3 regions of the Streptomyces sp. NPDC013317 genome follow, and region 2 is predicted to be linked to each of the others. Evidence: riboswitches for the same ligand, from Rfam matches in the RefSeq annotation. Region 2 holds a riboswitch; each other region holds the start of a gene.

The links. A riboswitch is a leader RNA that binds a small molecule or an ion and turns the genes downstream of it on or off. The one in region 2 is predicted to bind cyclic di-AMP.
Region 1: linked by a shared signal. The riboswitch ahead of ACZ3IJ_RS00490 (M23 family metallopeptidase) and the one ahead of ACZ3IJ_RS30300 (M23 family metallopeptidase) in region 2 are both predicted to bind cyclic di-AMP.
Region 3: linked by a shared signal. The riboswitch ahead of ACZ3IJ_RS11200 (transglycosylase SLT domain-containing protein) and the one ahead of ACZ3IJ_RS30300 (M23 family metallopeptidase) in region 2 are both predicted to bind cyclic di-AMP.

The regions. Positions count from the first base shown of each region.
Region 1 covers NZ_JBVHDX010000001.1:112,994-122,565, forward strand. Annotated here, with positions in the region: gene ACZ3IJ_RS00465 (sensor histidine kinase) at 1-890, opposite strand, end outside; gene ACZ3IJ_RS00470 (CobW family GTP-binding protein) at 1,168-2,235, shown strand; gene ACZ3IJ_RS00475 (DNA gyrase/topoisomerase IV subunit A) at 2,232-4,688, opposite strand; gene ACZ3IJ_RS00480 (M16 family metallopeptidase) at 4,913-6,274, shown strand; gene ACZ3IJ_RS00485 (M16 family metallopeptidase) at 6,301-7,668, shown strand; cyclic di-AMP (ydaO/yuaA leader) riboswitch at 7,881-8,046, shown strand; gene ACZ3IJ_RS00490 (M23 family metallopeptidase) at 8,060-8,845, shown strand; gene ACZ3IJ_RS00495 (GntR family transcriptional regulator) at 9,017-9,572, shown strand, end outside.
Region 2 covers NZ_JBVHDX010000015.1:34,894-44,465, reverse strand. Annotated here, with positions in the region: gene dxs (1-deoxy-D-xylulose-5-phosphate synthase) at 1-700, shown strand, start outside; gene ACZ3IJ_RS30320 (aspartate aminotransferase family protein) at 697-2,082, shown strand; gene ACZ3IJ_RS30315 (helix-turn-helix domain-containing protein) at 2,157-2,804, shown strand; gene ACZ3IJ_RS30310 (DUF6126 family protein) at 2,824-2,979, shown strand; gene ACZ3IJ_RS30305 (tyrosine-protein phosphatase) at 3,001-3,813, opposite strand; cyclic di-AMP (ydaO/yuaA leader) riboswitch at 4,191-4,361, shown strand; gene ACZ3IJ_RS30300 (M23 family metallopeptidase) at 4,366-5,310, shown strand; gene ACZ3IJ_RS30295 (SGNH/GDSL hydrolase family protein) at 5,468-6,280, shown strand; gene ACZ3IJ_RS30290 (STM4011 family radical SAM protein) at 6,267-7,127, opposite strand; gene ACZ3IJ_RS30285 (STM4012 family radical SAM protein) at 7,140-8,498, opposite strand; gene ACZ3IJ_RS30280 (STM4013/SEN3800 family hydrolase) at 8,495-9,316, opposite strand; gene ACZ3IJ_RS30275 (STM4014 family protein) at 9,337-9,572, opposite strand, start outside.
Region 3 covers NZ_JBVHDX010000003.1:521,756-531,327, forward strand. Annotated here, with positions in the region: gene ACZ3IJ_RS11180 (PAS domain-containing protein) at 1-641, opposite strand, end outside; gene ACZ3IJ_RS11185 (LapA family protein) at 778-1,032, shown strand; gene ACZ3IJ_RS11190 (SpoIIE family protein phosphatase) at 1,044-2,687, shown strand; gene ACZ3IJ_RS11195 (phosphocholine-specific phospholipase C) at 2,871-4,895, shown strand; cyclic di-AMP (ydaO/yuaA leader) riboswitch at 5,212-5,368, shown strand; gene ACZ3IJ_RS11200 (transglycosylase SLT domain-containing protein) at 5,373-6,239, shown strand; gene ACZ3IJ_RS11205 (phosphoribosyltransferase family protein) at 6,248-7,525, opposite strand; gene ACZ3IJ_RS11210 (CapA family protein) at 7,581-8,693, opposite strand; partial or broken gene ACZ3IJ_RS11215 (alpha/beta fold hydrolase) at 8,760-9,461, shown strand; gene ACZ3IJ_RS11220 (phosphatase domain-containing protein) at 9,468-9,572, opposite strand, start outside.

The sequences.
Region 1 (9,572 bases), on a different contig from region 2:
GTCACCAGGTCCTCGCCCGTGACACGTCCGGCCAGCACATCGGCCGTACGGCCGGAGCCGAGCGCCTCCTCCAGCGGGCTTCCGGTGGCCTCGGGGCCGATGCCGAGAAGACGCTGGGCCTCGTCGTTCATGAGCCGGACGCGGCCGGCGCGGTCGAGCGCCACGACGCCCTCGCGGATGCCGTGGAGCATGGCCTCCCGTTCGGCGAGGAGCGCGGAGATGTCCGAGAAGGCGAGGTCGTGGGTCTGCCGCTGAAGCCTGCGGGAGATCAGGTACGCGGCCAGGGCGCCGGCCGCCAGGGCGCCGCCGGCGTAGGCGAGGAGCCCCGGGATCGCCCCCAGGAGCCGGTCGTGGACGCTGTCGTACTCGATGCCGACGGACACCGCGCCGACGATGGTCCCGTCCGCGTCGCGCAGGGGCGCCTTGCCGCGCGCGGAGCGGCCGAGTGTGCCGCTGTCGATCTCCATGACCTCCTGCCCGGAGAGGGCGGCGCTGGGGTCCGTGGAGACGATCCTGCCGATCTGTGCGGGGTCGGTGTGGGACCAGCGCACGCCTCGGGTGTCCATGACGACCACGTACTCGGCGCCGGTGGCCTGCCGGATCCGCTCGGCCTCGACCTGCACGGGGCCGACGGGGGAGGGGCCGGAGGCGCGCAGTGAGGCGGCGACCTCGGGCGAGGCGGTGGTCTCGGCGATGGCGAGGGCGCGGCGCATGGCCTGGTCGTCGAGCTCGTCGCTGAGCGGTGCGAGGAAGAGGCCGGTGGCCAGCACCGTGACGCCGGTGGCGATGGCCAGCTGCATGAGGAGGACCTGCGCGAAGACCCGCCGCGGCCAGCCGAACCGCCGACGGCGCGGGGTGGGGCGCGCGGGGGTGGTCGGTGCGGGGCTCATGGCAGGAACGGTACGGGGAGGGGGCTTGGGACCGGAAATGTGCGGGGGCGCGGGGCGGAGGGGGCGGGTGGGGGTGCGCCTGGCCTTCGGCCGGGCTGGGGGCTTCCACCCGCACCACCGGTGCGGGTGGGAGGGCAGAGGTGCGGGTCGTCCCGTGGGCGGTGGATCGCCGTCGGCGGCTGCGGCCGGTCGGGGGCGCGGCGGCTCTGGGGGGCGGGATCGTGCTGCGGTCGGGCTACTCTGGGGGCTTTGTGAATTGCGGGTCGGAGGGGTTTCCTTGGGTAGGCAGCAGATTCCCGTCGTCGTCCTTTCCGGGTTCCTCGGGTCGGGGAAGACCACGCTGCTCAACCATCTCCTGCGCAGCGCCCGGGGGACCCGGATCGGGGTCATGGTCAACGACTTCGGGGACATCGGGATCGACGCCATGACGGTCGCAGGGCAGGTCGGTTCCACCGTCTCGCTCGGTAACGGGTGCCTGTGCTGTGCCGTCGACGTGAGCGAGCTGGACGAGTACCTCGAGGTCCTCACCCGGCCCGAGATGCGCCTCGACGTGATCGTCGTCGAGGCCAGCGGGCTGGCCGAGCCCCAGGAGCTCGTCCGGATGGTGCTCGCCAGCGACAACGAGCGGATCGTGTACGGCGGGCTCGTGCAGGTCGTCGACGCGGCCGAGTTCACGCGGACGCGAGCCCGGCACCCCGAGACGGACCGGCATCTCGCCCTCGCCGACCTGGTGGTCGTCAACAAGGCCGACCGCGTGGGGGAGCGGGAGCTGGACGCCGTCCACGAGGCCGTCACGCGGCTCGCGGGGCCCGCCGCGGTGGTCCGCGCCGCCCACGGACGCGTCGACCCCGAGCTCCTCTTCGAGAGGGTCGTCCCGGAGGGGGAGATCGAGGGCCAGATGTCGATCGAGGACCTGCTGTACGGCGACCCCGACGACGCGCACGACCACCCGCACGCCTCCTACGAGACCCTCTCCCTCGCCTCCGGCACGGCGCTGCACCCCCGCAGGCTCATGACGTTCCTGGACTCCCGGCCCGAGGGGCTCTACCGCATCAAGGGATGGGTGGACTTCGGCGACGCCGACCCCGACAACCGCTACGGCGTGCACGCCGTCGGCAGGTTCCTGCGCTTCTACCCCGAGCCCTGGCCGGCCGGCGAGGACCGGCTCACCCGGCTCGTCCTCATCGGCTCGGGCATCGACGGCGACGCGCTCCGCAAGGAGCTCGTCGACTGCCACGTGAACGGCCCGCAGGACGCCCCCGACGAACACAGCATGTGGGGCGTCCTGCGGTACGTACAGGAGATCGACCAGGAGACCGGTCCGGAGACCGGTCCCGCGCTCTAGCTCGCCGGGCCCGCCACCACCGTGACCGGCTTCGGCAGCGGGGTGCCCGAGCCGTCGCGGCGCGGGTCGGCCTCGGGCAGCTCCACCGGCGTGCCGTTCGCCTGCGCGGCGTGCGCCGGGGTGGCGCCCGCCCAGGCCAGGATCAGCACGTCCTCGCCCTTCAGGAACCGCTGGCAGCGCACACCGCCGGTCGCACGCCCCTTGCGGGGGTACTGGTCGAACGGAGTCAGCTTCGCCGACGTGGCGGCCGAACCGTCCAGCGTGCCCGTGGAGCCCGCGACGGTGAACACCACCGCGTCCGCAGCCGGGTCCACCGCGGTGAACGAGAGCACCTCGGCGCCCTCGGCGAGCTTGATGCCCGCCATACCGCCCGCCGGTCGGCCCTGGGGCCGTACCTGCGAGGCCTGGTAGCGCAGCAGCTGGGCGTCGGAGGTGATGAAGACCAGGTCCTCCTCGCCCGTCCGCAGCTCGGTCGCCCCGACGATCCGGTCACCCTCCTTGAGGGTGATGACCTCCAGCTCGTCCTTGTTCGCCGGGTAGTCCGGCACGACGCGCTTCACCACGCCCTGGAGCGTGCCGAGCGCCAGGCCCGGGGAGGCCTCGTCGAGCGTGGTCAGGCAGACGACCGTCTCGTCGTCCTCCAGGGTGAGGAACTCCGCCAGCGGCGCCCCGCCCGCCAGGTTCGGCGCGGCGGCCGTGTTCGGCAGCTGGGGCAGGTCGATCACCGCGATCCGCAGCAGGCGTCCGGCGGAGGTCACCGCGCCGACGTCGCCGCGCTGGGTCGCCGGGACCACGGAGACGATCGCGTCGTGCTTGGCGCGCTTGCCGTCCGAGGCGGCCGGGATCTCCTCCGTCGCCGTACGGGCCAGCAGCCCCGTCGAGGACAGCAGGACGCGGCAGGGGTCGTCCGCGACCTCCAGGGACGTCGCGGCGATCGGCGCGCCCGCCGACTCCAGCAGGACCGTACGCCGGTCGGTGCCGAACTTCTTCGCCACTGCGGCCAGTTCGCCGGAGACCAGCTTGCGCAGCTCGCTGTCGGAGTCCAGGATCCCGGTCAGCTCGTCGATCTCGCCGTTGAGCCGGTCGCGCTCGGTCTCCAGCTCGATCCGGTCGAACTTGGTGAGCCGGCGCAGCGGGGTGTCGAGGATGTACTGCGTCTGGACCTCGCTCAGCGAGAAGTGCTCGACGAGGCGCTCCTTGGCCTGCGCCGAGTTCTCGCTGGAGCGGATGAGACGGATGACCTCGTCGATGTCGAGCAGGGCGACGAGCAGCCCCTCGACCAGGTGCAGCCGGTCGCGCTTCTTGCCCCGGCGGAACTCGGAGCGTCGGCGCACCACGTCGAAGCGGTGGTCGAGATAGACCTCCAGGAGCTCCTTGAGGCCCAGCGTGAGCGGCTGGCCGTCGACCAGCGCCACGTTGTTGATACCGAAGGACTCCTCCATCGGCGTCAGCTTGTAGAGCTGCTCCAGGACCGCCTCGGGCACGAAGCCGTTCTTGACCTCGATCACCAGGCGCAGACCGTGGTTGCGGTCGGTGAGGTCCTTGACGTCCGCGATGCCCTGCAGCTTCTTGGAGCCGACCAGGTCCTTGATCTTGGAGATGACCTTCTCGGGGCCGACCGTGAAGGGCAGCTCGGTGACGACGATGCCCTTGCGGCGGGCCGTCACGGTCTCCACCGTCGCCGTGGCGCGGATCTTGAACGTGCCGCGGCCGGTCTCGTACGCGTCCTTGATGCCCGACAGGCCGACGATCCGGCCGCCGGTGGGCAGGTCGGGGCCGGGGACGAAGCGCATGAGCGCCTCGAGGTCCGCGTTCGGGTACCGGATCAGGTGCCGGGCGGCGGCGATGACCTCGCCCAGGTTGTGCGGGGGCATGTTGGTCGCCATACCGACCGCGATGCCGGACGCGCCGTTGACCAGCAGGTTCGGATACGCGGCGGGGAGCGTGACCGGCTCCCGCTCCTGGCCGTCGTAGTTCGGCGAGAAGTCGACGGTGTCCTCGTCGATCGACTCCGTCATCATGAGCGCCGCGGCGGCCATCTTCGACTCGGTGTACCGCATGGCGGCCGGCGGGTCGTCGTTGCCCAGCGAGCCGAAGTTGCCGTGGCCGTCGACCAGCGGGAGGCGCATGGAGAACGGCTGGGCCATGCGCACCATCGCGTCGTAGATCGACGCGTCGCCGTGCGGGTGCAGCTTGCCCATGACCTCGCCGACGACGCGGGCGCACTTCACATAGCCGCGGTCGGGGCGCAGGCCCATCTCGTTCATCTGGTACACGATGCGGCGCTGGACGGGCTTCATGCCGTCGCGGGCGTCCGGCAGCGCGCGGGAGTAGATCACCGAGTACGCGTACTCGAGGAAGGAGCCCTGCATCTCGTCGACGACGTCGATGTCGAGGATCCTCTCCTCGAACGCGTCGTCCGGCGGCGGTGTCTTCGTGCTGCGGCGGGCCATCGCGGCTGCGGCTCCTTCACCAACAAGGTTGATCTGACGCGGACCATTGTGGACCGTCCCACCGACAACGCCGACCGCGACCCGGGTACGGGCCGCCGTCAGCCGTGCGCGACGCCCCCGCGACCCGGAAGAGGGACGCCGGGAACCTGCGGGAACTTCGCCAGGTGCCGGTGCGCTTGCATAGGGTGGCAGGACTTTTCCATATCGCGATCGAAGGGACGTACATGCCCATGGGTCACACGGCCACGGCAGAGGCCGGCTCCGGCGGCCTGACAGCGACCGAGCACCGGCTGGCCAACGGCCTGCGCGTGGTGCTCTCCGAGGACCACCTGACCCCGGTCGCCGCGGTGTGCCTCTGGTACGACGTCGGTTCCCGCCACGAGGTCGCGGGCCGCACCGGCCTCGCCCACCTCTTCGAGCACCTGATGTTCCAGGGCTCGAAGCAGGTCCACGGCAACGGCCACTTCGAGCTGGTGCAGGGCGCGGGCGGCTCGCTCAACGGCACGACGAGCTTCGAGCGCACCAACTACTTCGAGACCATGCCCACGCACCAGCTGGAGCTCGCGCTCTGGCTGGAGGCGGACCGCATGGGCTCGCTGCTCTCCGCCCTGGACGACGAGTCCATGGAGAACCAGCGGGACGTCGTCAAGAACGAGCGCCGTCAGCGGTACGACAACGTGCCCTACGGCACGGCCTTCGAGAAGCTGACCGCGCTGGCCTACCCCGAGGGCCACCCCTACCACCACACGCCGATCGGCTCCATGGCCGACCTGGACGCGGCGACGCTGGAGGACGCGCGGGCCTTCTTCCGCACGTACTACGCGCCGAACAACGCGGTCCTCTCGGTCGTCGGCGACATCGACCCGGCGCAGACCCTGGCCTGGATCGAGAAGTACTTCGGCTCCATCCCGTCCCACGACGGCAAGCTGCCCCCGCGCGACGGCACGCTGCCCGACGTCCTCGGGGAGCAGCTGCGCGAGGTCGTCGAGGAGGAGGTCCCGGCCCGCGCGCTGATGGCCGCCTACCGGCTTCCGCACGACGGCACGCGCGAGTGCGACGCCGCCGACCTCGCCCTGACCGTCCTCGGCGGCGGCGAGTCGTCCCGGCTCCACAACCGTCTGGTCCGCCGCGACCGTACGGCCGTGGCCGCGGGCTTCGGTCTCCTCCGCCTGGCCGGCGCGCCCTCGCTCGGCTGGCTGGACGTCAAGACGTCCGGCGGGGTCGAGGTGCCCGTGATCGAGGCCGCCGTCGACGAGGAGCTGGCCCGGTTCGCCGCCGAGGGCCCGACGCCCGAGGAGATGGAGCGCGCGCAGGCCCAGTTGGAGCGCGAGTGGCTGGACCGGCTCGGCACGGTCGCGGGCCGCGCCGACGAACTCTGCCGCTACGCGGTCCTGTTCGGCGACCCGCAGCTCGCCCTGACCGCCGTCAACCGGGTCCTCGACGTCACCGCCGAGGAGGTGCGGGCCGCCGCCGCGGCCCGGCTGCGCCCGGACAACCGCGCGGTGCTGGTCTACGAGCCGGTCGGCACCGAACAGAACGACGCCGACCAGGCCGACAGCGACGAGGAAGAGGGAGCGGACCAGTGACCGACGCTGCCGCGTCTTTGACGAACATGACGTTCCACCCGCAGCCGGAGCCGGGGGTTGCCCGGCCCTGGGCCTTCCCGGCCCCGGACCGCGGAGCGCTGGACAACGGCCTGACGGTGCTGCGCTGCCACCGCCCCGGCCAGCAGGTCGTCGCCGTCGAGATCTTCCTCGACGCACCGCTGGAGGCCGAGCCCGCGGGCCTCGACGGTGTCGCCACGATCATGGCCCGCGCGCTCTCCGAGGGCACGGACCAGCACACCGCCGAGGAGTTCGCCGCCGAGCTGGAGCGCTGCGGCGCCACGCTCGACGCGCACGCCGACCACCCGGGCGTACGAGTTTCCCTGGAGGTCCCCGTCTCCCGGCTGCCCAAGGCGCTCGGGCTGCTCTCCGAGGCCCTGATCGCGCCGGCGTTCCTCGAGACCGAGGTCGAGCGTCTGGTGCGCAACCGGCTCGACGAGATCCCGCACGAGGCGGCCAACCCGGCCCGCCGGGCGGCCAAGCAGCTCTCCAAGGAGCTCTTCCCGGCGGACTCGCGCATGTCCCGGCCGCGCCAGGGCACCGAGGAGACGGTGGAGCCGATCGACGCCGCCGCCGTCCGTGCCTTCTTCGACGCGCACATCCGGCCGTCCACGGCCACGGCCGTCGTCGTCGGCGACCTGACCGACGTGGACCTGGACAAGGTGCTCGCCGAGTCGCTCGGCGCCTGGACGGGCGACACCGCCGAGCCGCGCCCGGTCCCGCCGATCACGGCGGACGACACCGGCCGTGTGGTCATCGTCGACCGCCCGGGTGCCGTCCAGACCCAGTTGCTGATCGGCCGCGTCGGCGCCGACCGGCACGACCGTGTCTGGCCGGCCCAGGTCCTCGGCACGTACTGCCTCGGTGGCACGCTCACCTCCCGCCTGGACCGTGTCCTGCGCGAGGAGAAGGGCTACACCTACGGTGTCCGTGCCTTCGGCCAGGTGTTGCGCTCCGACGGCGAGGGCAACGGCGCCTCGATGCTCGCCATCAGCGGATCCGTCGACACCCCCAACACCGGTCCGGCACTTGACGACCTGTGGAAGGTGCTGCGCACCCTCGCCGCGGAAGGTCTGACGGACGCCGAGCGCGATGTGGCCGTGCAGAACCTGGTGGGCGTGGCGCCGCTCAAGTACGAGACCGCCGCCTCGGTCGCCGCGACCCTCGCCGACCAGGTCGAGCAGCACCTTCCGGACGATTTCCAGGCGCAGTTGTACGCGCGTCTCGCCGAGACCGGCACGGTGGAGGCGACGGCCGCGGTCGTCAACGCCTTCCCCGTGGACCGACTCGTCACCGTGCTCGTGGGTGACGCGTCGGAGATCGAGGAGCCCGTACGCGCCCTCGGCCTCGGCGAAGTGACCGTCGTCACCGGCTGATCGAGTCGCCGTGCCGCCGCGTCCGGCGGCACCGGAGGACCCCGACGTCACGGTACGTCGGGGTCCTCCTCTTTGTCCGTATTGCTGCGGACGGTGGCTGTATGGCCTGTGGCATGTCTTACAAACAGGCGTGTCTGTTTGGTGATTGAAAGACGGTCCGCTTAGCGTCAATCCGGCTGTTCGCCAGTTGCACCCGCCGCACCCGCGGCATCGGACAGTCATCGCCGAGTCCCCGTCAGGCGCGAGCCTGGGGAGCCGGGGACCCACACGAAGTCCCTGGGGTGAATCGGACGCCTTCGCACCCGTGCGGAGGGGCCCGTAGGAGACCTTCCTGCTCCGAACCCGTCAGCTAACCCGGTAGGCGAGAAGGAAGGAAAGGAACAGCCCCTACATGGCGTTCACCCGTGCCACCGGGAAGCATCGTGGTCCGAGTCGTCTGTCGCGCCGCACCGCCGGCATCGCCGGCGTCGCGACCCTCGCCACCACCGGCGTCATCGGAACCCTCGCCTCCCCGGCACTCGCCGTCGACGCGGACGCTGCCCCCTCGGTCGAGGACACCGGGCTGACCCAGATCATCGCCGCCGACTCGCTCGCCGACACCATCGACGCCCAGGCCGCCGCCCAGGAGCGCGAGGCCGCCGAGGCCGAGGCGAAGCGCCAGGCGGAGGCCCGTGCCAGGGCCGAGGCGAAGCGCAAGGCCGAGGCCCGCGCCAAGGAGATCCGCGAGGCCAAGGAGCGCGCCGCCCGTGAGGCGGAGCGCAAGCGCCTGAACTCCTTCCAGCTCCCCGTGGCCGGCTCGTACGTCAGCACCGGCTACAAGACCGGCGGTGCGCTCTGGTCCTCCGGCAGCCATTCCGGCGTCGACTTCCACGCCGCCTCCGGCACCAAGGTCGTCTCCGTCGGCTCCGGCACCGTCGTCGAGGCGGGCTGGGGCGGTGCGTACGGCAACAACGTCGTCATCCGGATGAACGACGGCACGTACACCCAGTACGGTCACCTCTCCGCCATCAGTGTCGGGGTCGGCCAGTCCGTCACCCCGGGCCAGCAGATAGGCATCTCCGGCTCGACCGGCAACTCCACGGGGCCCCACCTCCACTTCGAGGCCCGCACCACCGCCGAGTACGGCTCCGACATCAACCCGATCGCGTACCTCCGCGCGCGTGGTGTGAACGTCTGACCGTTCGAGGTCTTTCCCGGCTTCTCAGAAAAGCCCCGGCTCGTACCGAGCCGGGGCTTTTCGCTGACCGAAAACATATCCATGGATCCTTGAGAGCCGTCGGAAACAAAGCCCTGCTGCAATAGAGTCGCCGGAGAACCGGTTTCGCGCGGATCAAGGCGGAGGTCGAACATGCGCATTCCCGCGCACTCTGTATGCACGGCGATCCGGGACGACATCGTCACCGGGGTCTTCGCGCGCGGCAGCCGGCTGACGGAGGAGCAGCTCGCCCGCCGTTACGGAGTCTCCCGCGTCCCCGTCCGGGAGGCGCTGCGCACCCTGGAGTCCGAGGGCTTCGTGATCACCCGCCGCCACGCGGGCGCCCAGGTCGCCGAGCCCACCGAGCAGGAGGCGGCGGACCTGCTGGACGTCCGGTCCCTGCTGGAGCCGCTGGGGGCCGCGCGCGCCGCGCAGCGCCGCACCGAAGCGCACCTCAAGGTGCTGCGGGGCCTGGTCAGGCTGGGGCAGGAGCGGGCCAGGCGGGGCCAGGCGGAGGACCTGCGCCCGCTCGGCGGCTGGTTCCACGAGACGCTGGCCCAGGCCTCGGGCAGCCCGGCGCTCAGCGCCCTGCTCACCCAGCTGCGGCACAAGATCGACTGGATGTACGCGATCGAGCTCCCGGCCCAGCCGGCCGAGGCGTGGGCCGAGCACGGGGCGATCGTGGACGCGGTGGCACGCGGCGACGCGG
Region 2 (9,572 bases):
CGCCTTCGACCAGCTGCTCATGGACGTCGCCCTGCACCGGTGCGGGGTCACCTTTGTCCTGGACCGGGCCGGCGTCACCGGCACCGACGGCGCCTCGCACAACGGCATGTGGGACCTCTCCGTCCTCCAGGTCGTGCCGGGCCTCCGGATCGCCGCTCCGCGCGACGCCGAGGAGCTGCGCGCCCAGCTGCGCGAGGCCGTCGACGTCGACGACGCCCCGACCCTGCTCCGCTTCCCCAAGGAGACGGTGGGGGAACCCGTCCCGGCCGTACGGCGGATCGGCGGGACGGACGTCCTCCTGGAGCCCCCGGAGCCCGACGCGGACGTGCTCCTCGTCTCCGTCGGCGTCATGGCCGACGTCTGCCTCCAGGCCGCCGATCTGCTCGCCGGACGCGGCATCCGGTGCACCGTCGTCGACCCGCGCTGGGTCAAACCGGTCGACGAGGCCCTCGTCCCGCTCGCCGAGCGGCACCGGCTGGTCGCCGTCGTCGAGGACGGCATCCGCACCGGCGGCGTCGGCGCTGCCGTCGGCCAGACGCTGCGCGACGCCGGCGTCGACGTCCCGCTGCGGACCTTCGGGATCCCCGACCAGTTCCTCGGCCACGCCAAGCGCGGCGAGGTGCTCGCCGACCTCGGCCTGACCCCGGTGGAGATCGCCGGACGGATCAGCGCCGCACTGACCCGGAAGAAGGGGCGATGAGCAAGGAGTTCGACCTCGCGGCACTGCTCGCCGAACGCGGCGCGGAGCGCTACGACCTGCATACCCGGTACCTCAACCACCAGCTCCCGCGCATGCTGCACACCATCGGTTTCGACAAGGTCTACGTACGTGCCGAGGGCGCCCACTTCTGGGACGCCCAGGGCGGCGACCACCTCGACATGCTGGCCGGCTTCGGCGTGATGGGCCTGGGCCGGCACCACCCCGTCGTCCGCAAGGCCCTCCACGACGTCCTGGACGCCTCGCTCGCCGACCTCACCCGCTTCGACTGCCAGCCGCTGCCCGGGCTGCTCGCCGAGAAGCTGCTCGCCCACAGCCCGCACCTCGACCGCGTCTTCTTCGGCAACAGTGGTACGGAGGCGGTGGAGACCGCCCTGAAGTTCGCCCGGTACGCCACCGGCAGGCCCAGGATCGTCTACTGCTCCCACGCCTTCCACGGCCTGACCACCGGCTCCCTCTCGGTCAACGGCGAGAAGGGCTTCCGGGACGGCTTCGCCCCGCTGCTGCCCGACACCGCGATCGGGCTCGGCGACCTGGACGCCCTGGAGCGCGAACTGCGCAAGGGCGATGTCGCCGGGTTCGTCGTCGAGCCCATCCAGGGCAAGGGGGTGCACGAGGCCCCGCCCGGCTTCCTGCGCGCCGCGCAGGAGCTGCTGCACCGGCACGGGGCCGTCCTGATCGCCGACGAGGTGCAGACCGGTCTCGGCAGGACCGGGGACTTCTACGCGTACCAGCACGAGGACGGCGTCGAACCCGATCTGCTCTGTGTCGCCAAGGCGCTCTCCGGCGGGTACGTGCCGGTCGGCGCGACGCTCGGCAAGGACTGGATCTTCAAGAAGGTCTACTCGTCCATGGACCGCGTCCTCGTCCACTCCGCCAGTTTCGGGTCGAACGCGCAGGCCATGGCCGCCGGGCTGGCCGTGCTCTCGGTCATGGAGAACGAGGGGACGGTGGCGCACGCGCGCCGGATCGGCGAGCTGCTCTCCACCCGCCTCAAGGAGCTCGTGCCCCGCTACGAGTTGCTGCACGAGATCCGCGGGCGTGGCCTGATGATCGGGATCGAGTTCGGGCGGCCCTCCTCGCTGGGCCTGCGCAGCCGGTGGACGATGCTGCAGGCCGCCCGGAAGGGGCTCTTCGCGCAGATGGTCGTCGTGCCGCTGCTCCAGCGCCACCGCATCCTGACCCAGGTGTCGGGGGACCATCTGGAGGTGATCAAGCTCATCCCGCCGCTGATCATCGACGAGGCGGACGTGGACCGGTTCGTGACCGCGTTCACGGCCGTGATGGATGACGCCCACGGAGCCGGCGGACTGATGTGGGACTTCGGAAGGACGCTGGTCAAGCAGGCGGTCGCGCAACGCTGACCGTCGGGACCCGGTGATTTTGCCTCTGAGGCAAGAAACTTGCCTCAGAGGAAACTTCCTGGCGGAATGGAGGCATGGCACACCTCCACGCGGAGCAGTCCGCGGACCCCGCCGCACCGGACGCGTCCGACGCCCTGCCGGACGCGCCGCACGTCGCGCCGCAGCTCCGCGCCCTGCGCAGACGCCGCGGACTGACCCTGGAGGTCGCCGCCCAGCGGGCCGGGCTCTCCCCGGCCCATCTCTCCCGGCTCGAGACGGGTCACCGGCAGCCCTCGCTCCCGATGCTCCTCGCCCTCGCCCGCATCTACGGTACGACGGTCTCCGAGCTCCTGGGCGAGGTTCCGCCCGAGCGTGATCCGATCGTCCGCGCGGACCGGTCCGAGCCCGTCGAGGCGGACGGCTGGACCTACCGCCAGGCCGGCGGGCCGGGCCGCGCCCTTCAGGCGCTCCGCGTCCACGTCCCGTACGCCACCAAGGCCGACATCGTGCGCGTCCACCCCGGCGAGGAGTGGCTCCACGTCCTCGACGGGCAGGTGCGTCTCGCCCTCGGCGACGCCGTGCACGTCCTGGATCCCGGGGACAGCGCCCACTTCGACTCGCTCACCCCGCACCGGATCGGCGCCGTCGGCCGCGGCGGGGCCGAGCTGCTCTTCGTTCACACGCTCATGCAGAGCCCCGCCGCCGAGCTGTGCCTCGGCGACGGAGCCCCGCATCTGCGCTGAGCCCCGGAAAGGGGTCGATATGTCCGAGAAGTCCGCGCCGGTCACCGGCGAGGAGCGCGAGGCCGGCAAGTTCCCCAAGGGGCTGGTGCTCCGGCTCTTCGCCTATCTGGTGGCCGGGCACCTGTTCGCCGGCTTCCTCTATCTGCTCTTCGTGCTCGGCGGGCAGAACCGGTAGCGGCCGGGCCGGGGGTCAGGGTCACACCGCGACGACGAGACGCTCGCGCAGCCGCGCCCGCGTCTCCGGGGTGAGCTTCAGGCCGTCCGTGAGGTAGCCCTCGACCGTCCCCCAGGTCTGCGTCATCGTCTCGAACGCGGCCCGCAGGTACTCGACCCGCGCGTCGAAGAGCGGGCTGAGCAGCTCCATCACCTCGGGTGCCATGGCGTCCGCGGAGGTGGAGCTGCGCCGCACCTTGTAGCGGCGGTGCGGGTCGTTCGACTTCACGTAGTCCGCCTCGATCGCCTCGCGCTCCACGCCCACCGCGAGCAGGGAGATGGCGATGGAGAGGCCGGCGCGGTCCTTGCCGGCCGCGCAGTGCATCAGCGCCGGGACACTGTCCTCGGCCATCGCGTGCAGGATGCCGCTGTGCTCCGCGGTCCGCTCGACAATCATCTTCCGGTACGAATCGGACATTCGCGCCGTCGCCTTGCCGTCGCCGAGGATGCCCCGGAGCTGCTCCAGCTCGCCGGTCCTGACCAGCCTCCAGAACTCCTTGCCGTCGGCCGGGTCGTTGAGCGGTATGTTCACGTTCCGCACGCCGGGCAGTTCGACGTCCGGCCCCTCGATCTTGCGGTCGGCCACATTGCGGAAGTCGAAGATCGTGTGCAGCCCGAGGGTGGAGAGGAACGCGGCGTCCTCCTCGGTGGCGTGCGCCAGGTGGCCGCTGCGGAAGAGACGGCCGAACCGCACCGAACCGCCGTCCACGGTCGGCAGTCCGCCCACGTCCCTGAAGTTGCGCACCCCGGTGAGCTCGGGTTCGGTCGACGGGACCTGTGGCAGCTGCTGCGTCACGAGTGCTCCTGAAGTTCGGCGGATCGGGATCGACTGCTGATCGATTCCTGGGCCAATCATCCCGGGTGATCGGGCCTTCGCCTACCCCCGGGGTATGGGAATGGGTGTTCTGTCCGAATTGGGCTCTTAGGTATAACGCGCCCTGGTTGAAGGGGAGATGGGATTCGGCGCGTGAGCAGCGTCATAGAGGTGACGGACCGTGCCTGATCGTCTTTCGCAATGCCCTTACCGGAAAAGGAGATCGCGGTGACGCCCTCCACGGAGGGTGACCGGAATTCGGCGCGAAATTCCCGCCCGTGATTGCGAACGAAAAGAGGCGGCTTGTTCGCCCCGACCCGCTCGTCTAGCGTCACGCTCAATCCGGTCGGAACCGCCGAATCCTGCCACCGCCCGGAATCCGCACCCACCCACGTACGGCAGGAGCGGGGGACCCAGGTAGTACGCCGTTCCGGTCGTTCCGGGCGGCTCGGGGTGAAGCCGCGTGAAACGCGGCCGGACATCTCCAGTCCGAACCCGACAGCTCACCTCGCAGGCGACGGAGAGGAATTCGCCATGCCCGCAAAGGGTAAGCACCGCCGTCCCAAGGCCAACCCGCTCACGCGTGGATTCGTCGCCGCCGGTACGGGTGGCGCCGTCGTCGCCCTGCCCCTGCTCGGTGCGACCGGAGCCCACGCCGCCGAGAAGGCCGCCCCGTCCGTGACGTCCCACCAGGCCGTCGCCTCCGTCGCCGCGCCCCCCGCCAAGGCCCCGGCCGCCGGGAAGACCGCCAAGCCGAAGACGTACTCCGTCGTCCGTGGCGACTACCTGTCGAAGATCGCCGCCGAGCACCACCTCGCGGGCGGCTGGAAGAAGCTCTACGCGGACAACCGCCAGGTCGTCGGCGAGGACCCGTCGCTGATCCTTCCCGGCATGAAGCTCACCCTCGGCGCCAAGTCGACCGCCAAGGCCGCGCCCAAGGCCGCTCCGAAGGCTGCCCCCAAGGCCGCCCCGAAGGCGGAGAAGTCCTCCTCCGACACGCGCGCCTCCCGCTCCGCCGAGCGTGACCCGGCCGGCACCGCCGCCCCGGCGTCCGCTCCCGCGCAGTCCTCCTCCGCCGGCTGGGTCGCCCCCGTCAGTGGCGGCATCTCCACCCCGTACCGCGCCTCCGGCGCCATGTGGTCCTCCGGCTACCACACCGGTGTCGACTTCATCGCCTCCTCCGGCACCTCGGTCAAGGCCGTCGGCGCGGGCACCGTCTACTCCGCGGGCAACAGCGGCTCGTACGGCAACGAGGTCGTCATCCAGCACGCCGACGGCACGTTCTCGCAGTACGCCCACCTCTCCTCCCTGAACGTCTCCGCCGGCCAGACCGTCACCGGCGGCCAGGAGATCGGTCTCTCCGGCTCGACGGGCAACTCCACCGGTCCGCACCTGCACTTCGAGATCCGTACCGGCCCGAGCTACGGCTCGGACATCGACCCGCTGGCCTACCTGCGCTCGCACGGCGTCAGCATCTGACCCACCGGCAGCACCCGCGGCGGCCCGGCACTCACCAGTGCCGGGCCCCCGCGCGTATTCCGGCTTGGTGGAATCTTGACCGGTGGCGTATCTCACCCGGCGTCAACCCCTCCTTACGTTCGCGTAGGTCACACCCGCAAGGGAAAGATGTGGTCCCGTGGCAGACGATTCGAGATCAAGAGACACGCACGTATTCGGGTCGTACGCGGCGATCGGTGACAGCTTCACCGAGGGCGTGGGGGACCCCGGGCCCGACGGGAGGTACGTCGGCTGGGCGGACCGCTTCGCGGTGCTCCTCGCCGACCGGCTGCCGGAGCACGACGCGTTCCGTTACGCCAACCTGGCCGTACGCGGCCGCCTGCTGGACCAGATCGTGGAGGAGCAGGTCCCGAGGGCGAAGCAACTCGCCCCCGACCTGGTGACCTTCTGCGCGGGCGGAAACGACATCATCCGCCCCGGGACCGACCCCGACGACGTCGCCGAGCGCTTCGAGCGCGCCGTCGCCGACCTGACGTCCGCCGTCGGCACCGTGATGGTGACCACCGGCTTCGACACCCGCGACGTACCCGTCCTGAAGCATCTGCGCGGCAAGATCGCCACGTACACGGCCCACGTCCGGTCCATCGCGGACCGCTACGACTGCCCGGTCCTCGACCTCTGGTCGCTGCGGTCGGTGCAGGACAGGCGGGCCTGGGACGACGACCGGCTGCACCTCTCGCCCGAGGGGCACACCAGGGTCGCGCTCCGCGCCGCCCAGGTGCTCGGCCTGGGCGTACCGGCCGACCCGGACCAGCCCTGGCCGCCGCTCCCGCCGCGCGGCACGCTGGAGGTGCGCCGCGACGACATCAACTGGGCCAGGGAGTACCTCGTGCCGTGGATCGGCCGGCGGCTGCGGGGCGAGAGCTCGGGCGACCACGTGGCGGCCAAGCGCCCGGACCTCATGCCGCTCGGAGACCTCATGCCCCTCTGAGTACGACGGGGGCCGGTATCCGCTCCAGGACACCGCCGGCGAACACGTCGTACAGCGGCAGCGTCTCCAGATGGACGTAGCCGATGTGGCAGTCGCAGGCGGAGAGCGGGCAGGCGCGCGGGCGCAGCGCGGCACGGTACGAACCGTCGTACAGATTGCCCAGCTCGGCCTTGACGAAGTGGCAGCGCCGCACCGTCCCGTCACCGTCCACCGAGATCACCGACTCACCGGTCCGGCAGGGGAGACCGGCTGAGGCGTGCGGTCGGCGGCTGTACGGGAAGAGGGGGTCGAGGGCCGTCCAGGCCCCGGCCTCCTCGTCGGTGTACATGTGCCCCTCGGCCGCGTTCACCCAGAGGTAGACCTCGGGCGGGAGAGCGTCCCGCAGCCGCCCGGCGTGCTCCCGGTGCTCGGGCAGACCGACGATCCCGACGCTGAAGCGCGTCCCCCGGGCGGTCAGCGCGTGGCACTTGGCGAGGAAGCGGTCGTACGGCGTCTGCCCGGGGTGGTACGTGCACCAGAGCGCCAGCGTGCCGGGGTCGGCCTCCGCAAGCCACTCCGTACGACAGCTCAGGTTGGTCTGGATCGCCACCCGCTCGATGTGCGGCAGGTGTGACAGCTCGACGAGCGTCCGCCGGTACCAGGACCGGACCAGTCCCTCGCCCCACGGGGTGAAGAGGATGCGGAGCCGGTCGCCGGTCTGCGCCGCGGCCCAGGCCGAGAAGCGCTCCAGCGCCGCGCGGTCGGCGCGGAGCTGCTCGCGGCTGTCACGACGCTTGGCGAAGGGGCAGTAGGGACAGTCGTAGTCGCAGGAGGCGAGCGGGCCCCGGTAGAGGATGGTCAGGTCCATTCCGTCACCCCGCTACTTCGGCTCGTAGGCGGCCATCGCCGCCCGCACGGCGGGGGAGAACAGCGCCGGTCCGAGCGCGTCCGAGTGGGCGAGTCCCTCGGGTGAGAGCCGCAGCAGACCGGCGGGGGCCGTCGCGTCCAGCCAGCCGAGCGCCTCGAACCGGCGCAGCTCGGCGGGGAAGTCGGCGAACGGCGAGGTGCCGAACCGCTCCTCGTAGCCGGCCGTGGCCATGCCCCGGGCCTGGAGGAGTGACTGGAGCAGATGGCGTCGGCGCGCCTCGTCCGCGTCGACCCACCGGCCCACCCGTGCCCGTGTGAAGTCCTCCGTTCCGGTGTAGGCGTCCACGATCGAGCGGATCTCCCTCATGTCGACCGCGTAGTCGAAGGAGTGGTGCAGCGACGAGGTGTACGAACGGGCCCCGCAGCCCAGACCGATCATCCCGTCGGTCTGGCAGGCGTAGTCGTCGGCACCCTGGGGCGGGGCGTCGGCGCGCCGGAACATCCGCATCGACTCCTGCGCGTAGCCCCGCGCGAGCAGATGGTCCCGGCCGTGGCGGTACAACCGCAGCCGCTGCTCGTCCCACTCCCGGTCGGCGTTCGGGGAGAGCCGGCCGAGGCCGGTGAGCGGACGCACGTAGAGGGGGTAGAGGTAGAGCTCCTCGGGCGCCCAGGCGAGCGCCGCGTCGAGGGAGCGCGTCCAGGACTCGACGGTCTGGCCGTCGATGCCGTAGATCAGATCGATGTTGAGGACGGGGACGCCGGTGTCCCGGATGCGGGCGAGCGCGGCCTCGACGTCGGCAGGGCGCTGGGGCCGCACGGCGGCGCGCGCCTCGGCCTCCACGAAGCTCTGCACACCGATGCTGATCCGGGTGGCGCCCCTCTCGGCCAGGACCGCGAGCCGGTCGGCGGTCGCCGTGGAGGGCGAGGTCTCGACGGAGAGCGGAACGGCTCGCAGATCGGCCCCCATCCGCTTCTCGGCGATGTCGCAGAGCCGCTCCAGCTCGCCGGCGGTGAGGAACGTCGGCGTACCACCGCCGAAGGCGGCCGTGGCGAACCGGACCGGCGCGCTGTCGCCGAGCGCCTCGCGGACGGCGGTCGCCTGGCGGTCGAGCGCGTCGAGATAGCGGGTCGTCAGCTCGTCCGGGGCGCCGATCCGGGTGAAGAGGTTGCAGAAGCCGCAGCGGACCTCGCAGAAGGGGATGTGGGCGTAGAGGGAGAGTGCGTCCTTGGGCTCGTCCCGCCAGAGCGCCGCGAGCGAGGGGGCGGGGTCGGGGAGTGGACGGTACGCCGTCTTGTGCGGGTAGGCGTAGACGTAACTCTCGTACGGGCGTGGGGTTTCGAGCGCCCCGGACGTCGCGGTCGGCTCGGTCATGCGGACGCCTCCCGCTGCGGGCCGTCCACGACGAAGTGGGCGTACGGCACGGTCCAGACGACCTCGTGCCCGAGCCGGTGACCGGTGAAGCCGTCCTCCCCGTACGCGGTGCCATGGTCCGAGCAGACGATCGCGAAGCAGGGGCGACGGCTGCTCATGGCCGTGAGGAGCCGGCCGATGTGCCGGTCGACGTACTCCAGCGCCGCCGCGTGCGAGGCGCGGGTGTCGCCGGACTCCCGCGTCGCGCCCGGGAGGTGGAACCAGTTGGGCTGATGCAGCGCGGAGACGTTGAGGAAGAGGAAGAGACGCTGCTCGGGCGGGAGCCCGGCGACGATCTCCTCGGCCCTGGTCACCTGGGACTCGAAGGAGGTCGGGGACGTGACCCCGAAGCCGGGCTCCCAGTGGCTCTCCTGGAAGAGTCCGGGCAGCACGGAGCCGAGCGGGCCCTGCCCGTTGAAGAAACCGACGCCGCCGACGCACACCGTGCGATAGCCCTCCTCGGCCAGGCCGGAGACCAGATCGGGGGTGTCGTGGACGAACGTGCCGCCGGCGGTGCTCTCGCTGCCCGCGAACCGCGCGGCGAACAGGCGGGGGTGCGGGCCCTGGGAGTCGGGGGTCGGCAGGAAGCCCGCGAAGATCGCCTGGTGAGAGGCGTAGGTGAAGCTGCCCGGGGCGTGGCGGCGCTCCCAGCGTCCGCCGGGGAGGTGCCGGGCCAGGTTCGGGATGCGGCCGGCGGCGGCCAGCTCGGCGGCCACGTCGTACCGCAGGGTGTCGAGCGTGACCAGGAGGAGATCGTGGCTGCCCACGATCTCGTACATGTCGGGTGCGTGCTGCTGGTTCAAGTGGTGCTCGATCCTGTGGTGCTCGGAGTGCTTGGTGTGCTCGGGGTGCTCGGTGTGACTGGAGTGCCTGTGGTGCGGGGGCTGCTTGTGGTGCGGGGGGTGCCTTCTGTGACGGCGGGCTTACGGGCGGGGCCCCGTGCGGGCGTTCCGCGGAGGAGCGCCGCGACCTGGGCGGCGTAGGTGTCCAGGCCCTCCGTGCCGCTGCCCGGGAGGCCGGTGAGCCCGGGGAGGA
Region 3 (9,572 bases), on a different contig from region 2:
GAGGAGGCGACGAGGCCCAGGGGGCGGCCGAGGTCGTCCTCCAGCCGGAAGACGGAGACGGAGAAGACGTGCTCGCGGGCGGGATCCTCACGGGGGTATCCCGTGACTCGACGGTCGAAGAGGGGCACGCCCGAAGCCAGGACCTCGCGGAGGGCGTCCTCCATCGATCCCGTGGCGAAGCGGGAGTAGACCTCGGCGAACGGCCGGCCGACGATCTCCTGCTCGGGGACCCCGCGCATCCCGGTGGCCGCGGAATTTATCCGGAGGACGCGCAGATCGAGGTCGAGCACGTGCAGGCCGACCGGGGACTGGGTGAAGACGGCGTCCAGGACTCCGGAGCGGATGCCTCCCGGGAGCGGGCCGGCGGGCCAAAGACCCCAGCGGCCGGGAGGCTCTCCCTCCCCCACGGGCCCGATCGTGACGCCCTGGGTCAGCATCTCGACATCGACGAGCGTCAGGAGCTCGGTCACCGGGCGGCCCAGGATCTTGGCGCTCTCGACGCCGAGGAGGCGTTCGGCGGCCGGCGTCCAGACGGCTACGACGCCGCTCGCGTCGAAGACGGCGACGGCCTCACGCCCATGGAGGTCGCCACGGCGTCCTTCGGAGGCTTCCTCTTCCGCCCGTTCCTCACGCTCTGCCATCGTGCCTCGCACTCGGCGTCGACTGACGTCTGCGGTCGTCGAAGCAGCGTAACCCCGGGCGCGGACCGGGGCATCCCGGCCAGGACGGGCGCACGACAGCCAGCACACTCGCCCGGAACGTCCGATAATAGGCCTCATGGCCCGTAAGGAATCAGCGCCGCATCCGCCCCCGACCGTGACCGTCAAGGGCCGGGACATGCGGCTGCGCACGATCGGTTTCCTGGTTCTCGCGGCTCTCGCCATCTGGTTCATCGCCGCGAACACCGGCTCGGTGACGATCCGCCTGTGGATCCCGGAGGTCACGCTGCCGCTCTGGAGCGTGCTCACGGTCACTCTGCTCGTGGGGATCGTCCTCGGCCTGTACATCGCCCGTCGGCGCGCCCGGCGCTGACCGGCACCCGCATGGGCGAAAGGGGGCCGAGGCTGGAGCCCGGCGAGGCGCTCACGGCGAACGGCGTCGGCTGTTTCGCCTGGGACCCCGCGACCGGGCGCCTGACCCTGGACGCCGTCGCCCGGACCGTGTTCGATCTGCTGCCGGCGGAGCTCACCGGCCGCGCCGACGTTCTGCGCCCGCGGATCCAGCCGGAGGACTGGTCTCTGCTCTCCGGCCTCTCGGCGGATCTCCTCGCGGGCCGGCGCGACACGTTCAGCGCCTTCTTCCGTGTGCTGCCCCGGGACGGGAGCAACCGCTGGACGCACGCCCGGGGCAGCGTCGCAAGGGAGCCACACGGCGGCCTCCGGGTGGTGGGGGTGGTCGGGGACGCCACGCCGGACCTGGCGCACTCCGCGCTGCGACTACCGGGCGAGGAGGCACAGGATCCGCTGCGCGCCTTGGGCGAGGGCGCGCTCGCACTGGCCCGGGCCATGAGTGTGCGTGAGGTCTCCGCGGTCCTCGGCGACGAGGTGGGCCTGCGCCCGCTCGGCGCGAAGGCGATGTCGCTCGGGGTGCTGGAACAGGGGCGTCTTCAGATGGTGCGCACCGTCCTCGCTCCGGACGCGGCGGGGTTCCCTCGGAAGTCGCGGCTCGCGGACTCCTGGCCGTTGAACGACGCCGTACGCACCGGCCGCCCGCTCTTCTTCACCTCGGTCCACGCCTTCCTGGACCGCTATCCGCGACTGGCCCGCCATCGGCACGGCTTCGACGCGACGGCCGGCGCGTTCCTGCCGCTGGTCGACGACGGGCGTCCCCTCGGCGCCCTGGGCATCTTCTACGACGACCGGTCCGTCTTCACCCTGGCGGACCACACCCTGATGAAGGCCTGGGCGAAGGCGGTCGCCCGAGCGGTCCAGCGCGTGCTGGCGCTCGACCGTTCACGGGAGATCGCCTCGGGTCTGCAGAACTCCATGCTGCCGCGACGGATCCCGGCGATCCCCGGGGGCCGGATCGCGGTGCGCTACCGGACGGCACGACAGGGGGTGCGGGTCGGTGGCGACTGGTACGACGCGGTGGTGCTGCCCGACGGGGGGCTGGGGCTCGCGATCGGTGACGTGCAAGGGCACGACATCGAGGCCGCGGCGCTCATGGGGCAGGTGCGCGTCGCGATGACCGCGTACGCGGCGGAGGGCCACGGGTGCGACAGCGTGCTGGGAAAGGCGTCGGCGTTCCTCGCGGACCTGGACGCCGACCGCTTCGCGACCTGCGCCTATCTGCGGGTCGCGCTGGCCACGGGAGAGGTGTGCGCGGCGAACGCGGGCCATCCGCCGCCGCTGCTCCGCCACGCGGACGGCACCGTCGAACGCCTGCGCCTCGCGGGAGGCCCGCCGCTGGGGCTCCCCTCTGACTGGGGGCTCGCCCCGTATCCGTACACGACGGCTCATCTGGCGCCGGGCGAGACGCTGCTGCTCTACTCCGACGGACTGGTCGAGAAGCCGGGCGAGGACTTCGACGTCGGACTCTCGCGGCTGGCCGCCGCCTTCTCCCACGGGCCTCCGGATCTGGAGGAGCTGGCCGACCACCTCCTCGGCTCCCTCGCGGGCGGACCGCACGCGGAGGACGACGCGGCGCTGTTGATGCTGCGCCGGGACGGCGCCGAAGCCCTCCCGTAGACGACCGACCGCAGGGCGCACGTTGTCGCATTGGTTCGATTGGGGACCAATCAAACCTCCGCGACCTGCTGCCCTTCTTAAGTTCACCAAAGAATTACCGCACGGCCGTATACCTTTAGATGCACCTCCCTCATCCTGTCCACCGTGTGCCAAGCGGGCACGCGGTGACACGAGAGGCGGGGCATGACTCCCATCAGCCGCAGGGGATTCGTCGGGATCGGGGCAGGGCTCGTGGCGGGAGCGACGCTGCCCGCGGGCACGGCGTCGGCCGCCGCCACCGCCGCGACCGGCACCATCACCGACGTCAGGCACGTCGTGATCCTCATGCAGGAGAACCGCAGCTTCGACCACTACTTCGGCAGACTCCGCGGCGTCCGGGGCTTCGCCGACCGGGCGGCTGGAAACATCCCCGGCGGCTGGGGCATGTTCAACCAGCCCAACTGGGGCGGGCGTCAGTACCCGTGGAAGCTGAGCGCCACCCCGCCCGCGGGCGGGGTCGACGGGGAGACCCTGGCTCAGTGCAACGGGGACCTGCCGCACAGCTGGACCTCGCAGCACGCGGCGTGGAACAAGGGCCGGATGGACAACTGGGTCACGGGCGTCGGCAACACCCGCACCCTCGGCTACCTCGACCGCGGCGACATCCCGTTCCACTACGCCCTCGCGGACAACTACACCGTCTGCGACGCGTACTTCTGCTCGGCGCTCAGCGCCACGGGACCGAACCGCACCTTCCTCTGGAGCGGCAAGATCGACGCCTCCAGCAAGGACGGCGGCGAGGAGTCCGGGCTCACCTGGGAGACGTACGCCGAGGCGCTCCAGCGGGCCGGTGTGAGCTGGAAGGTCTACCAGAACGCCCAGGACAACTACGGCGACAACGGTCTCGCGTACTTCAAGAAGTTCACCGACGCGCGGCCCGGAAACCCCCTGTACGACCGCGGCATGGGCTCCGTACCGAAGGTCACCGGGTCCACCCCGGACGACATCGCCGCCGCGATCCGCGCCGACGCGGTCGCCGGGACGCTTCCGCAGGTCTCCTGGGTGGTGGCGAGCGAGGCCTTCTCCGAGCACCCCTACGCCCCTCCGGGCGACGGCGCGCACTTCGTCGACCTGGTCTACCGCGCCCTGGCCGCGAACCCCGAGGTCTTCGACTCGACCGTGCTGTTCCTCAACTACGACGAGAACGACGGCTTCTTCGACCACGTGCCGCCGCCGGTCGCCCCGCCGGGCACCGCGGGCGAGTACATCGACGGCGTGCCGATCGGCCTGGGCTTCCGCGTCCCGATGCTCGTCATGTCGCCCTGGACGCGTGGCGGCTGGGTCAGCTCCGAGGTCTTCGACCACACCTCGGTCCTGCGCTTCATGGAGACCTGGACGGCCGCCCTCGGCACCCCGGCGACCTGCCCGAACATCAGCGCCTGGCGGCGGAAGGTCACCGGGGACCTGACGGGAGTCTTCGACTTCGCGCGCCCGGTGTACGGAGTTCCCACCGGCCTCCCCTCCACCGCCAAGGTCATCGGGCAGTCCACCTGCGGCCCGCTGCCGAACCCGGTGCCCCAGGACAACGCCCTGCCCGCACAGGAGACCGGCACCCGGCCGGCGCGCGCCGTGCCGTACCAGGTCAACGGGAACCTCGACCGGTTCGAGTTCGGGGCGGCGGGCAAGATCCTCGCCTGGTTCTCGATGACGAACCAGGGCGCGGAGGCGAAGCGGGCCGCCCACTTCACGATCCACCCGCACCAGCACCGGGACACCGCGGCCTGGCAGTACACCGTGGACCCGGGCGCGACCGCCACGGACTACTTCAACATCGGGCTCGGGTCCGGGTCGGGCAAGTACGACATCTCGATGATGGGCCCCAACCGCTTCCTGAGGCGCTTCATCGGGGACGCGTCCAAGGCCGGCAAGGCGATCGAGGTGGCGGCGCGGTTCGCGACCGAGCCGGGCACCGGGAAGTCGGCGCTCTACCTCAGGCTGACCAACACCTCCCCCGGTCCCGTGACCTTCACGATCCGCTCGAACGCCTACCGCACGGACGGGCCGTGGACGTACACGGTCCCGGCCGGCTCGTCGCGCGAGGACTTCTTCAACGCGGTGGCGTACAGCAACGGCTGGTACGACTTCACGATCACGGCCGACGTGGACGGCACCTGGTCACGCCGCTACACCGGCCACATCGAGACCGGCACACCCAGCGTCACGGGCTGACACACACCACCACTTCCGACAAAAAGGGACACAAGGGCAATTTCATGCCCTTGTGTCCCTTTTCTTGGCTGGGATGAAATTGCCCGTATGACCGTTTTGGGATCACGGGTGACGTGAATCACGCGAAGAGGACGCAACCTATGCGGAGGGGCGCCTTCCCCTTGTGCCGCACGGCAGTTCGGCTCGGCCGTGATCACCTGGAACGCATTTCTGAATTTCCTGTTCATTTCGCATCCATGCCCCACCTTGTTCCGTCCGACATTCCTCGCCTACGGTCACCTCGACCCGGACGGATCGCCGAATCCTGCCACCGTCCGAAAAAGACCAGCCATTCACCCGTCGGCAGGAGCGGGGGACCCAGTTTTTTCGCCGTCCCGGATTTCCGGACCGGCTTGGGGTGTAGCCGCACGCGTGCGGCCGGGCAGCTCCAGCCCGAACCCGACAGCTCACCCCGCAGGCGCCGGAGAGGAATCCCGCATGTCCGCTCACGGTAAGCACCGGCGCCCCAAGCGACGTCCCCTCAGCCGAGGTATCGCCCTCGCGAGCACGGGTGGAGCCGCGCTGGCTCTCCCCCTCGTGGCCACGGCCACCGCGCACGCGGCGCCGAACACGGCCCCGGCCGTCGCGCCCCTCGAGAAGACCGTCTTCAGCAGCCCGGCGAAGATCGCCGAATCGATTCCCACCGCCGGGAATTCCGCTGCCAAGATCTATACCGTCGTCCGCGGCGACTCCCTTTCCGTGATCGCGCACGAACAGAGTGTGCGGGGCGGCTGGAAGGCGCTGTACAAGGCGAACCGCAAGGCCGTCGGTGACAATCCGTCACTTATTCGTCCGGGTCTGGAACTCACGCTGAGCGGGAAGCCCGCGGCCGCGACGAAGCAGCAGAAGGCCCCGGCGCGTACGACGAGCACGGACCGCGCCGACCGCTCGCAGCAGCGCAGTGCCGCGCCCGGCGCCGCATCGGCCAAGACCGTGACCAAGGCCGCCCCGGCCAAGGCCGCGCCGGTCGCCGCCAAGAGCTACACCAACGACCTCGACGGCTGGATCCGCGAGTCGCTCGACGTCCTGCAGAAGTACGGCATCCCCGGTTCGTACGAGGGGATCCACCGCAACATCATGCGTGAGTCCTCGGGCAACCCCCAGGCCATCAACCTCTGGGACTCCAACGCCGTCAAGGGAACCCCGTCCAAGGGCCTCCTGCAGGTGATCGAGCCGACCTTCCTGGCGTACCACGTGCCCGGAACGTCCATGGACCTGTTCGACCCGGTCGCCAACATCACCGCGGCCTGCAACTACGCCGCGGACCGCTACGGCTCCATCGACAACGTCAACGGACCGTACTGACGGACGCCCTAGAAGTGGTCGGCGAACCAGCCCGAGGCCAGTCGGCCGACCTCTTCCAACGTGCCGGGCTCCTCGAAGAGGTGCCCGGCACCGGCGACGACGACGAGCCGGTTCTCGCAGGTGAGCCGCGCCTGGGCCGACTCGTTCAGCTCCTGCACGAGCGGGTCGCGGCCCCCCACGATCAGCAGCGTCGGAGCGCGTACCTGCGCGAGGCGCGCTCCGGCGAGGTCCGGGCGCCCGCCGCGTGAGACGACGGCGGCCACGTCGGAGAGCGGGTCCGCCGCGGCCCAGAGAGCGGCCGCGGCGCCGGTGCTGGCGCCGAAGTAGCCGATCCGCAGGCCGTCGAGGCCGGGCCGGCCCCCCAGCCAGTGCGCGGCCCGGGCGAGCCGGCCGGCCAGCAGCTCCGTGTCGAAGACGTTGCCGCGGTCGTCGGCCTCCTCCTCGGTGAGCAGGTCGAACAGCAGCGTGCCGAGACCGGCACGGTTCAGGCTCTCCGCGACGGCCCGGTTGCGCGGGCTGTGCCGACTGCTGCCGCTGCCGTGGGCGAACAGCACGATCCCCGGGGCGCCGTCGGGCACCACCAGTTGGCCCGCGAGCCGCACCTCCCCGGCCGGGATGCGCACCTCCGGATCCCGGGCGTCCGCCCCCCGCCCGGAGTGGTGGCGCTCCAGACAGGCGACGACGTCCTCGTCCGGGGTCTGTGAGAAGTCCTCGTAGAACTGGCCGATCGCGTAGAAGAACGCCGGTTCGTGCACGCAGACGGTCTCGTCCGCCTCCCGGCCGATCCGTTCGGGCCAGTCGCTCGGCGCGACCGGCACCGCGAGGACGATCCGCGCGGCCCCCTGGGCGCGCACGACCCGGCAGGCGGCGACCGCCGTGGCGCCCGTCGCCAGTCCGTCATCGACGACCACGGCCGTGCGGCCGTCGAGCCGGGCCGGCGGGCGGTCGCCCCGGTAGCGCCGGGCCCGCTGTGCGAGGACCGCGCGCTCGCGTGACTCGACGGCCGCCAGATCGCCTCCGGAGACACGGGTGTCCGCCAGGACATGGTCGTTGAGGACCCGGACGTCGCCCTCGCCGATGGCTCCCATGGCGAGCTCCGGCTGGAACGGCACCCCCAGTTTGCGTACGAGACAGACGTCCAGGGGCGCGCCGAGTGCGTCGGCGACCTGTTCGGCGACCGGCACCCCGCCGCGCGGAAGCCCCAGAACCACGACGTCGTGGCCCTTGAGATGCTCCAGGCGTGCGGCGAGCTGCCGTCCTGCGTCGGTGCGGTCGGTGAAGTACATCCCGCTCGTCTCCCTGGTCGGAGCGTGTGTGCGGGCGGGTGCGTGCCGCCGCCCGTCAGGCGGGGCGTGCGACGAGGGTCCCGTCCTCGTCGAGGTCCACCCGCGTTCCGTAGGGCCGGCTGGTCCGGCCCAGTACGTCGTGGAGCCAGCGCGCGTCGCGGCGGGGGGCGTGCTCCAGCCGCAGGCGGCGGGCCCGCAGGGGAATCATGCGTACCTCCTGGAGGCGGCCGTCCTCGGGTCTCAGCGTGACGAGGTAGAGGAGACGCAGATCGTCGCGGTACTGCTCGTAGCCCGTGATGCCCTCGTAGTCGTTGATCAGGTCGCCGCAGCCGTGGAGGACCGGCTTGCCCCGGTGGACCTCCAGGGGCCGGGGGTGGTGCGAGGAGTGGCCGTGCACGACGTCCACACCCGCGTCGACCAGCTCGTGCGCGTAGTCGACGTCGGCACGGGAGAGCGCGTACCCCCAGTTCGAACCCCAGTGGATCGAGACCATGACGATGTCGCCGGGGCGCCTGGTGTCCCGGATCCGGGTGAGGAGGCCGGTGGCGGCGGAGTGGCCTGGCCCCGAGGCGAAGTGGACGCCGCCGCGCCGCGCTGTGGCGGCCCAGTCCCGCGGAATGCCACTGGAGGCCATGCCCAGGGCGTACGCGACGAACCGTCCTCCCCCGGGCAGGGGGACGACCACGGGCCGTGCCGCCTCCTCGGCGTCCTCGCCCGCTCCCGCCGTGGCCACGCCGTGCTTGGCCAGGGTGTCGAGGGTGTCGTTCAGGCCCTGGTGGCCGTGGTCCAGGACGTGGTTGTTGGCGAGGACACAGACGTCGGGGCGGGCGGCGGTCAGGCTCGGCAGGTTCTCGGGGTGCATGCGGTAGTGGACCGCCTTGCCGGGCGCGAACTCGTCGCTCGTGGTGACCGCGGTCTCCAGATTCGTGACACGGACGTCGGGCGCCTCGGCGTCCAGGACGTCGAGCGCGACGCCCCAGGGGTAGGTGTAGTCCACGCGGTGCGGGATGGGGCCGTTGGCCTCCTCGGCGAGCGCCACATAGGACCGTGCATCATGCACGTACCGCTCGTGCAGCGCCGGGTCGCCGGAGTGGGGAAGGATCTGGTCCACTCCGCGGCCGAGCATCACGTCGCCGCAGAGGAAGAGTCGGACCAGGTCACCGCCCATACACCCAGGGTAGACGCGGCGACGCGGGCGGGCCGGATTGTCGGACCCCTTCGCTACGTTGGCGGCATGACTGAATTCGTTCTGGTCGCAGGCGCGTGGCTCGGACCGTGGGCGTGGGACGAGGTGGTTCCCGAGCTGCGGGCCGCCGGTCACGGGGCCCACGCGGTGACGCTCTCCGGTGTCGCCGAGCGGCGGGGTGTGACGGCGCGGCAGCGGACGCACGTGGCGGACGTCGTCGAGGTGGTCGAGGGCCGCGATCTGCGGGACGTCGTCCTGGTGGGGCACAGCTACGCGGGCATCGGTCGGTCAGGCCGCCGAGCGGATCGACGACCGGATGTCCCGTGTGGTGTTCGTGGACTCCAATGTGCCGGCGGACGGTGAGTCGTTCGTGTCCGCGTGGCCGGACGGCCGGGCCATGGTGGAGGGGGCGATCGCCGAGAACGGGGGCTTCTGGCCGCCGCTCGACGCCGCGGAGTTCGAGGGCCAGGGTATGGACGAGGAGCAGATCGCGCGTCTCGTCGCCGGCGCGACGCCCCACCTGGGCGCGACGCTCACCGAGCCGACCGAGCCGGCCCACCCGCTCGGTGAGCTGCCGGCGACGTACGTCAAGTGCCTGCTGGACGGCGCCGAACCGAACGGGCGACGTGGCGGCGCTGCTGAGGAGCGAGCGATCGGCTCGTGCGGAGGGACACGGGCCACTGGCCCATGTTCTCCCAGCCGCGCGAGCCGGCGCGGATCCTCCTCGACGGCGCGGTGACGCCGGCGTGACCCGGCTCAGAAGTTGCCGTAGTTGACCTGCCAGGTCGGCAGGCCCATGCGGCGCCAGAGGGCGACGACACGGTCGCGGTCGTCGAGCGAGACCCGTACCGCGAACCGGTG